One region of the Thermoanaerobacter siderophilus SR4 genome, then DNA from elsewhere that is predicted to be linked to it. Evidence: riboswitches for the same ligand, from Rfam matches in the RefSeq annotation. Region 1 holds a riboswitch; each other region holds the start of a gene.
The links. A riboswitch is a leader RNA that binds a small molecule or an ion and turns the genes downstream of it on or off. The one in region 1 is predicted to bind fluoride.
Positions count from the first base shown of each region.

Region 2: it holds a riboswitch for fluoride, as region 1 does, so the genes downstream of both, THESIDRAFT1_RS02430 (DUF6062 family protein) here and THESIDRAFT1_RS04960 (MutS-related protein) in region 1, are expected to answer to the same signal.
Region 3: it holds a riboswitch for fluoride, as region 1 does, so the genes downstream of both, THESIDRAFT1_RS15060 (dynamin family protein) here and THESIDRAFT1_RS04960 (MutS-related protein) in region 1, are expected to answer to the same signal.
Region 4: it holds a riboswitch for fluoride, as region 1 does, so the genes downstream of both, crcB (fluoride efflux transporter CrcB) here and THESIDRAFT1_RS04960 (MutS-related protein) in region 1, are expected to answer to the same signal.

Region 1 is NZ_CM001486.1:1,008,450-1,010,653, forward strand. It holds gene THESIDRAFT1_RS04960 (MutS-related protein) at 1-1,287, opposite strand, end outside; fluoride riboswitch at 1,358-1,431, opposite strand; gene THESIDRAFT1_RS04965 (ClC family H(+)/Cl(-) exchange transporter) at 1,676-2,204, shown strand, end outside.
Region 2 is NZ_CM001486.1:501,577-503,780, reverse strand. It holds gene THESIDRAFT1_RS02435 (peptidoglycan D,D-transpeptidase FtsI family protein) at 1-926, opposite strand, end outside; fluoride riboswitch at 1,142-1,201, shown strand; gene THESIDRAFT1_RS02430 (DUF6062 family protein) at 1,254-1,910, shown strand; gene THESIDRAFT1_RS02425 (hypothetical protein) at 1,903-2,204, shown strand, end outside.
Region 3 is NZ_CM001486.1:488,109-490,312, forward strand. It holds gene THESIDRAFT1_RS15055 (P-loop NTPase family protein) at 1-557, opposite strand, end outside; gene THESIDRAFT1_RS15060 (dynamin family protein) at 581-1,192, opposite strand; fluoride riboswitch at 1,297-1,356, opposite strand; gene THESIDRAFT1_RS02365 (class I SAM-dependent methyltransferase) at 1,564-2,193, shown strand; gene THESIDRAFT1_RS02370 (hypothetical protein) at 2,183-2,204, opposite strand, start outside.
Region 4 is NZ_CM001486.1:1,305,293-1,307,496, forward strand. It holds gene THESIDRAFT1_RS06315 (YbaB/EbfC family nucleoid-associated protein) at 1-179, shown strand, start outside; gene recR (recombination mediator RecR) at 189-788, shown strand; fluoride riboswitch at 837-896, shown strand; gene crcB (fluoride efflux transporter CrcB) at 958-1,365, shown strand; gene crcB (fluoride efflux transporter CrcB) at 1,362-1,745, shown strand; gene THESIDRAFT1_RS06335 (HD-GYP domain-containing protein) at 1,800-2,204, shown strand, end outside.

The DNA.
Region 1 (2,204 bases):
AAATAATGCGTCTTTTGCTGTGGTAGAGGTAAAAATTTCATTCATTATTATAATACTGTTTGATGTCGCATGAGCAAGAATATTGTGAATTCTAAACAATTCATCTTCCAGTTTTCCACGAAGATCTTTAATATTTTCTTCCTTTTCAAAATGTGTAAATAGTTTATCAAAAAGAAAGAGTTGCGCTTCCTTTCCGGGAACAGGGCAGCCTATACTGGCCAAATAATGCAATTGTCCAAAAGTGCGGGCAAATGTTGTTTTGCCTCCCTGGTTCGGACCGGTAATTACAAATATACGCTCTTTACCTTTTAAATAAAAATCATTACAAACAACAGCCGAATTTTCGTTGATGAGTTTATAAGCCAGAGCTAAATCAAATCCTTCGTAATTATAAACTTCCTTGCATTTACTAGATATTTGTGGATAACAAAATTTTAGTCCAGCGCGCTTGAATAGTGCCATATATTCCAAATAAGCAATATAAAATTGTACTTCCCTATCAAAAGTAGCTATTGTCTCGTCTAAATAATCACTATTTTTCATACAATAATTATCAAGATTAGAAAATATATCATGATATAACTGAGCTACTAAATCCAATATTTTTGCTTCGACATGGTTCATATCTGGCCAATCAGAAAATTTGACTTTATAATCCTTTGCTGCTTCCTGTTTGAATTTTTCAAACGTTTTTTCTACTTCTATACTGTAATCAATTTCAGATTCATATTTACGAACCGTCACACGGTTACCTTTTATTAACAAGCAATATTTTACTGTAGACAAATCAGCTTTAAGTTTTTTCGTTTCACTCAGTAGCAGCTGAAAACGGTCAGAATTAATATAATCTATCAAATATTGACGAAATGCTAAAAAACCACGAGATTTTAACTCTACAGAAGACAAGTCTTCTACTAAATCAGTAATTGCATCACAGTAGATTTCTACAGCATCCAAAAACCATCTTTCTTTCTGGTATTTGTAGTAAAGTTTGTCTGCTTGAGCAAGGTGTTTGCGCATTTCTTGCATTTTTTCCGCAAATGATTTTATATCCTCAAGCAAAACTTCATTTTCAAGATCTTGCATTATTTCATGGCGATACTTGATAGTATCAATATCGTTTAAAGGAGTGTAAAAAAACAGTTTTAAATTATATTCTTCTTTGCCTCTTGTTATGACATCTATAATTTGATCAAGATTTAAGTCAACAAAAAAATCAGGCGCTTCGAATGTTTCTTTTTTTACTCCATCTTCGTTTTTTTCAAATAATATGCTATGGAAAGGCATAAGAAAGTACCTCCCTTTCAAAGTTGTAGGCAAATGCACTAAATACAAAAAAGCTGACAACCCCTACGTTTTTACCGTAGAAGCCATCAGCTGTTTATCAGCAGTTCGGATTTTCCAAAAGGGGGCTTCATCCCTTTTTGAATATTATATCACTTTTTTATGAAGCCTGCAAGAATATGTGAAAATTTACTTCAAAGCATAATGTTTATGTTTATTTGTTTAAAATAAAAAGATTTTTGTATTGTTTTATATCCAAATTTTGTAATACTGCTTATTATTCTATAAGTAAACTTAACAATATAAAATACTAGATATCATTATTTTGTAGTATAATGATAATATGAGAAAAATAAATATTCATTCATTTTATGTTTTGGGAGGGATCTTATTGAATAAAGGTAAAAGTATAACATTCAATACTTTAATACATTGGGAAGAATTTCGCAAGCGTATTATAGTTGAAGGCATTATAACAGGTTTCTTTGTTGGATTGATTATTGCTATTTTAAGATATATTCTTGAAAAAACAAATATTCTTGTAATAAGTGTATACAAAATTCTTCATACAAATCTTTACTTGTTAATTGGCTGGATAATTTTCCTTTCTCTAATAGGCTTATTATTGGGTATAATAGTGAAAAAAGAACCTATGATAAGCGGTAGCGGTATACCTCAAGTTGAAGGCATGATTATCGGTTATATAAAAGTTAATTGGTTACGAGTTTTATTGTTAAAGCTCATAGGTACTATTTTAGCGATAGGTGCAGGACTTTCTTTAGGACGCGAAGGTCCATGTGTGCAAATTGGTTCTTCAATCGGACAAGGAATAAGTAGGTTGTTTGGTAGATTTAGAGTTGAAGAAAAATACCTTCTTACATGTGGAGCTAGTGCAGGGCTTGCAGCAGCTTTTAATGCAC
Region 2 (2,204 bases), 510 kb from region 1:
TCATCAGGTGTTACTACCGCTGATTCTAAAGCAGCAGAAGCAGTAATTACTTTAAAGACGGAACCAGGCTCATAAATGCTAGAGACTGCCGGGTTTGACCAATAGTCTTGTGAGGATATTTTTTGAGGATTATTAGGATCAAAATCAGGTATATTTGCCATTGCTAGAATTTCACCTGTTTTGGGATTCATGACTATTGCTGTTATACCATCTTGCGGTTTATACTTTTCATAGCCATTTTTTATGGCTTTTTCTGTATAACTTTGTATTACAGAATCAATTGTAAGGACAATATTATTACCATTTGTAGGTTTGTAAAGCTTGCTTGGGACTCCTACTTTTCTACCTTCTGCATCAACAAGAGAGATTTCACGACCAGGTACACCACTTAAGTATTTATCTAAAGAATATTCAAGGCCATACAAACCGTTGCCATCAATTCCTGCAAAACCTAATACTTGTGATAGCATTTTGCCGTTGGGATAGTTTCTCATAAAAGTATCTTCTACATATATGCCTGGTATGTTAAGACTTTTTATTTTGTTTATATTTTCTAGAGGAATGGACCTGCCAAGTACAGCCCATTCTGAGTTTTTATTTGAAAGAATTTTATAAAGTGAGTCTTTGTCCATATTTAAGTATTTATAGAGTTCTTCTGAAGCTTTTTCTGGATTTTTTATAAATTTAGGAGCCGCAAATACATCTCCTGCTGGAACATTACAGGCAAGGATATTCCCGTTTACATCATAAATATTGCCCCGTTGAGGCTTTAATATGATATCAGCAGTACTTTGCCTTTCGACTGCCATGGCAAGTTTTTCAGAGTTTATACCCTGTATCCATATAAGCCTTACGATAAGGGCGAAAATCATAATAGTAAAAAAGATAAATATAATAAAGGTTCGTTTTTTTACATATGATGTCAATTTTATTCTAACCCCTTTTTATAAAGATTTTGTTTATCCAATATAATTATACCATAGATATTTTGTGGGATAATTAGATAAAAAGATAAAAATAATTAAGATTTATTAAATGTTAAGCAAAAATCATAAATCCAAACCGAAAAACAGTCTTTAATATGTAGCCTTTTCACTTGTATTTTTGTTTAAAAAATGTATAATATTATTATAGAGAAAAGTTAAATAACGGTGATGAAGCTCACCTTATTGCCGTGAAGGCTAATGGCTTCTACGCGCTTTCGTAGAAGCCATTTTTGTTTATTTGACAAAAAAGAGAGGATGAGAATCTGCATGAAGTTAGAATTTATTCCATTGTATGAGGTTTTTGAAAAATATAAGGGAGGTTGTCCAATATGCAAGGTTATAAAAGACGAAGAAAAAGCCTATTGTGAGCATTTGTTTGAAGATGAGGTTTTAAAAGACCCTGAAATGTATGTCAAAATAAGAGAGACAAATTTTTGCCATTATCATTTGGAATTATTGAATAACTCATATGATAAATTAGGTTTGGCAATTGCATTAAAAGCAAATATCAGTTATAAATTGCAGCAGATTACAGACAAACGTAAGTCTTTAAAGAAAAAAAGAGGGAAAGAAACAAAAAACAAATGCCTTATTTGTGATTATTTAAGTGAAAGAGATAAATACCAGATGCATATATTGATAGATATTTTACATGCTGATAAAGATTTTGTTGAAAGGCACATTGAAGGCTTGTCTAGATTATGTTTCCACCACTTAAATATGCTTATGGAAAGTGCAAAGGATGTTACACCACAAATTGAGAAAATATTTAAAATAAATGAAGCTGCAATTGAAAAAAATATTAATGACCTCGAATGGTTTATAACAAAATTTGATTATAGATTTCATGATGAACCATGGTATGACTCTAAGGATTCGATTGAAAGAGCATTGAAACTATTGCGAGGTGGCTATTATGATTAGGATTTCTTTTGAAATTACTGATGAAAGCTTTGAAGAAATCAAAGAGTTAGTTGCTGATTTTGAAAAAGATGGTTTTACAGAAGAAGACGCATATAGAGCTATTTTTGAAATGGGGATTAAAGCATATCAAATAGAACGGGATAATCCTAATGAAGATGATTTAAGAAGACAGCTTATTTCTATGGCGTCTAAATACTCTGCAATGAAATTTAAAAATTTTCAGTTGATGCGTGACAACCAAACACTTGAAATAAGATTAAAAGGTTATGAGTCTGAAAATAGATATCTTAAAAA
Region 3 (2,204 bases), 520 kb from region 1:
TCTATAATAGCTCTTTCGAGGTACTTTTCAAGCTCTTTTTTCTGATTAATTCGACTAAAGTCACGAATACCGTGGTAATATCCTTTTATCTTTTCTGATACTCTTATACTGATAAACTGTTTATATTCTTCCATCTTTTTATCAAAATTCTGTAAAATATTTTTCATATCACCTTGAAACAATAAGGATATTTCTTTTTTGCTTTTTTCAACTTCTTTAATAAAGTTCTCAAAAGATTTTATATTAGATTCAAGACGCTCTAATGGAATTTGTTTCAATTTTATACTGCTTTCAAAAAAAGTTTGGCACATCGAAATAATTCTTTCAATATTTTTGGCATAGCTTTCAAGCAACACTTTTTCTTTTTCTTTTATTAAAAAATTCTGCAAATCATTTTCCAGCTTTTGAGTTCCACTCTTTTCAATTGCTTTATTATCTTTTGATATTTTGCCTTCTAATGCCAATTTAGCAGAAATTGGATAAATAGAAATGTTATTATTCTTTGTAATTTCTCTTACAATATTTTCATTAAAATTGATTATTTCCTTTAACTCCATTTCATTTACATAGTCAATTTTATTTAAAACAAAAATATTTTATTAACATTTTCAGATATTTTAGACAAAAACTCCTTTTCCAGTTCACTTATAGGAGGGTCTACTGAAAGCAAAAAAATCACAGCATCAGCTTTATTTATATAACTATATGCAACATCTGTATTATGTTTATAGACTGAACCAATTCCCGGTGTATCTATGATTACTACGTCATTACTTATAAACTCAAAAGGATATCCTATATGTATTTCCTTGACTCCTTTTATGTTTTTAGGGTTGTTTTTTTCTGTGCAATACAAATCCAATTCTTTAATGTCAATATTTTCACTTCTGCCATCATCATATAGAACTTTTGCCCATATATCAGTGCTATATTGGATTTTTGTTATAACAGATGTTAAAGGAACAACACCTGTTGGAAGTATATCAGCTCCTAACATATAATTAGTAAATGTTGATTTTCCTCTTTTAAATTGTCCTAATATCACAAGATAAAAAATATTATTGCAAAATTTATTTTTAACTTCTGAAACAGCTTCTCCTACTGCTTTAATATTGATATCTTTTGATATTCTTTCTATTTTTTCAAATATCACATCTAAGCTTCTTTTCATCTGGTTATATTGCTCCTTCATTAGCTCACCTCATATCAACAGTATAATCGAAATTCAGATATGGAGTGACATTTTTTACCTTACCATCACCCCCTAAAAAGCAAAATAGTTCCTACTGGCTTTTACACCAAGTAGGAACTATCAGCCTTTCGGCGGTTGAAGTGAGTTCCATCACTTTTTATACAATTGTCAATATCATTATACCCAAAATGTAAAAACTTTGCAAGATAGTAAAAGCTAAAGATATGCGTGCATTATATTTTTTGTTATATGATATAATGAAAGCAAGGGGAGGTTTATTAAAGAGTGTGTTTGACTTTTAAACTGTGACTTTCAAAGAATAAGCATAGGAAAGTGGATAAAAATTTAAGTTTTAGAAAGGATGAAAAATTATGCCTAAAATATCTGCTTTTGAAAAACATTTTGACAGATATGAAGAATGGTTTGAAAAAAATGAATACGCCTATCAATCGGAATTAGATGCTGTAAAATTGCTTATGCCGAAATTTGAAAAAGGGTTGGAAGTAGGAATCGGAACTGGAAAGTTTGCAGTACCTCTAGGTATAAAAAGCGGAGTAGAACCTTCTTATCAAATGAGAAAAATTGCTTTAGAACGGGGTCTTAATGTGGTAGATGGAGTAGCAGAAAATCTTCCGTTTGAAGACAACTCTTTTGACCTTGTTTTAATGGTGACGACTGTATGTTTTGTAGACGATGTGCTAAAATCCTTCAAAGAATGTTTTAGAGTACTTAAAAATAGCGGTACAATTTTAATAGGCTTTGTAGATAGAGAGAGCACAATTGGCAAAATATATCAAGCAAATAAAGAAAAAAGTCTATTTTACAAAGAAGCAACGTTTTATTCTACAAGTGAAATAGTTGAATTGCTTTACGAAGCAGGATTTAAAAATTTCAATTTCTCACAGACCATTTTTAAAAAACTTGATGAAATAAAAGAAAAAGAACCTGTAAGATATGGCTTTGGCAAAGGCTCCTTCATAGTAATAAGCGCTAAAAAATGATATTTGAACTA
Region 4 (2,204 bases), 300 kb from region 1:
GCAGAAAAGAACTTGTAAGTATTGAAATAAATCCTGATGTTGTAGATAAAGATGATGTAGAAACGTTAGAAGACCTTGTATTAGCTGCGGTTAATCAAGCGTTAAGGAATGCAGAAGAAATGATTGCTTCTGAAATGGCAAAGATAACCGGAGGACTAAACATTCCTGGACTGTTTTGAGGTGAAAAAATGAACTATTATTCTACTTCTATAGCGAAGCTTATAGAAGAACTGTCAAAGTTGCCCGGTATAGGTCCTAAAACAGCACAAAGGCTTGCTTTTTTCATAATAAATATGCCTTTGGAAGAGGTAAAAAGCTTGTCTCAAGCGATTATTGATGCAAAAGAAAAGATAAAGTATTGTAGAATTTGTTATAACATAACTGACACAGAGGTTTGTAACATATGTAGTGATAAAGAAAGAGATCATTCTCTTATATGTGTTGTTTCTCATCCTATGGATGTTGTTGCAATGGAGAAAATACGAGAGTATAAAGGAGTGTATCATGTACTTCATGGTGTTATTTCTCCTATAGAGGGCGTTGGCCCTGAAGATATAAAAATTAAAGAACTTTTAGACAGAGTAAAAAATGGAAATGTAAAAGAAGTCATACTTGCTACAAATCCTGACATAGAAGGAGAAGCGACAGCAATGTACATTGCTAAGCTATTAAAACCGTTAGGAATAAAAGTCACAAGGATTGCTCATGGGGTGCCGGTAGGTGGTGACTTGGAATACACCGATGTTGTAACTCTTTCAAGGGCTCTTGAAGGTAGAAGAGAATTGTAAAAGGTATTGCATTTTCATTTGTACTTTATTATAATAAATTTGTGGTAAATAACAGAAGGCGATGGAGCTCGCCATAAATGCGGAAACGCTGATGGCTCCTATTAGGATGATATAAGGCCTAATAGGAGCTTTTTATTGCCCAAAAATGTAAACAGAAAGGGAGATTTTCATGGAATACATCTATATAGGGATTGGCGGGTTTTTTGGAGCCGTACTAAGATATTTAATAACAATTTACTTTACAAAGATGTATCACACTGCATTTCCCTTTGAAACTTTTGTAATAAATATTTTAGGTTCGTTTTTGTTAAGTTTTATTGCTAATTTTACTATGGATGAGTACAAGGTAAATACTAATTTGAGATTGGCGATAACAACGGGATTTATTGGGGCTTTTACAACATTTTCTACTTTTAGTATGGAAACAATAAATTTATTAAAAGCAGGGAAAGATTATATTGCTCTAAGTTATATAATTTTATCAATATTTGGTGGCCTTTTGATGTCTTATTTAGGATTTGAATTTGCTGACAAAACTTTTGACTTACTATTAAAGGAGCGGGAGGAAGAAGAGTGACAAGTATACTATATGTAGGAATTGGAGGAATTTTGGGAGCAATATTGAGATATGAAATATCGCGGCATATAAAGGAAAACCGAGAGATAGTTATTCCTATCGAAACTTTTATTATAAATGTATTAGGTGCGTTTTTATTAAACTTTTTATCAAGTCCTAAAATAAATGTAAATTTAAGCTATGATGTTAAACTTTTTCTGACAACGGGATTTCTAGGTGCTTTTACAACATACTCAACTTTTTCCCATGAGACAGTAGACTTAATCAAGAATAAAAAATATTTTCATGCATTTATATATATGTCCTTAACAATTATATTTGGACTAATAGGAGGAGTATTGGGATATTATCTCGGAAATTATATGGGAAAATTGATTTGATTGGTGTATAATATATGTCAGTAGAAAATAAATATCAGTTAGGAGGAATAAAATGTGAATTTAAATTATAATAATCTGCTGTCTGCTTTATCTTTGGCCCTTGACGTGCAAGAGTATAAGAACATGGGACATGCAAGAAGGGTGGCTTATATTTCTCTAAGGATTTCTGAGATGCTGAATTTGGATGAAAAAGAAACAAAAAAAGTGTATTATTCTGCTTTGTTACATGATATAGGACAAGGAGATATATACGAAGATTTTAACAAAGACGAATGGTGGAAACACAGTGAAAGAGGAAGTGAAATTGTAAAGAAGTTGCCTTTTGGAGAAAATTTTTCGGATATTATAAGATATCATCATGAAAATTACGATGGAAGCGGACATTTTAAACTAAATGGCGATTCTATTCCTTTAGGAGCTCAGATTGTTTTTATATCTGATCAATTTGATATACGGTAC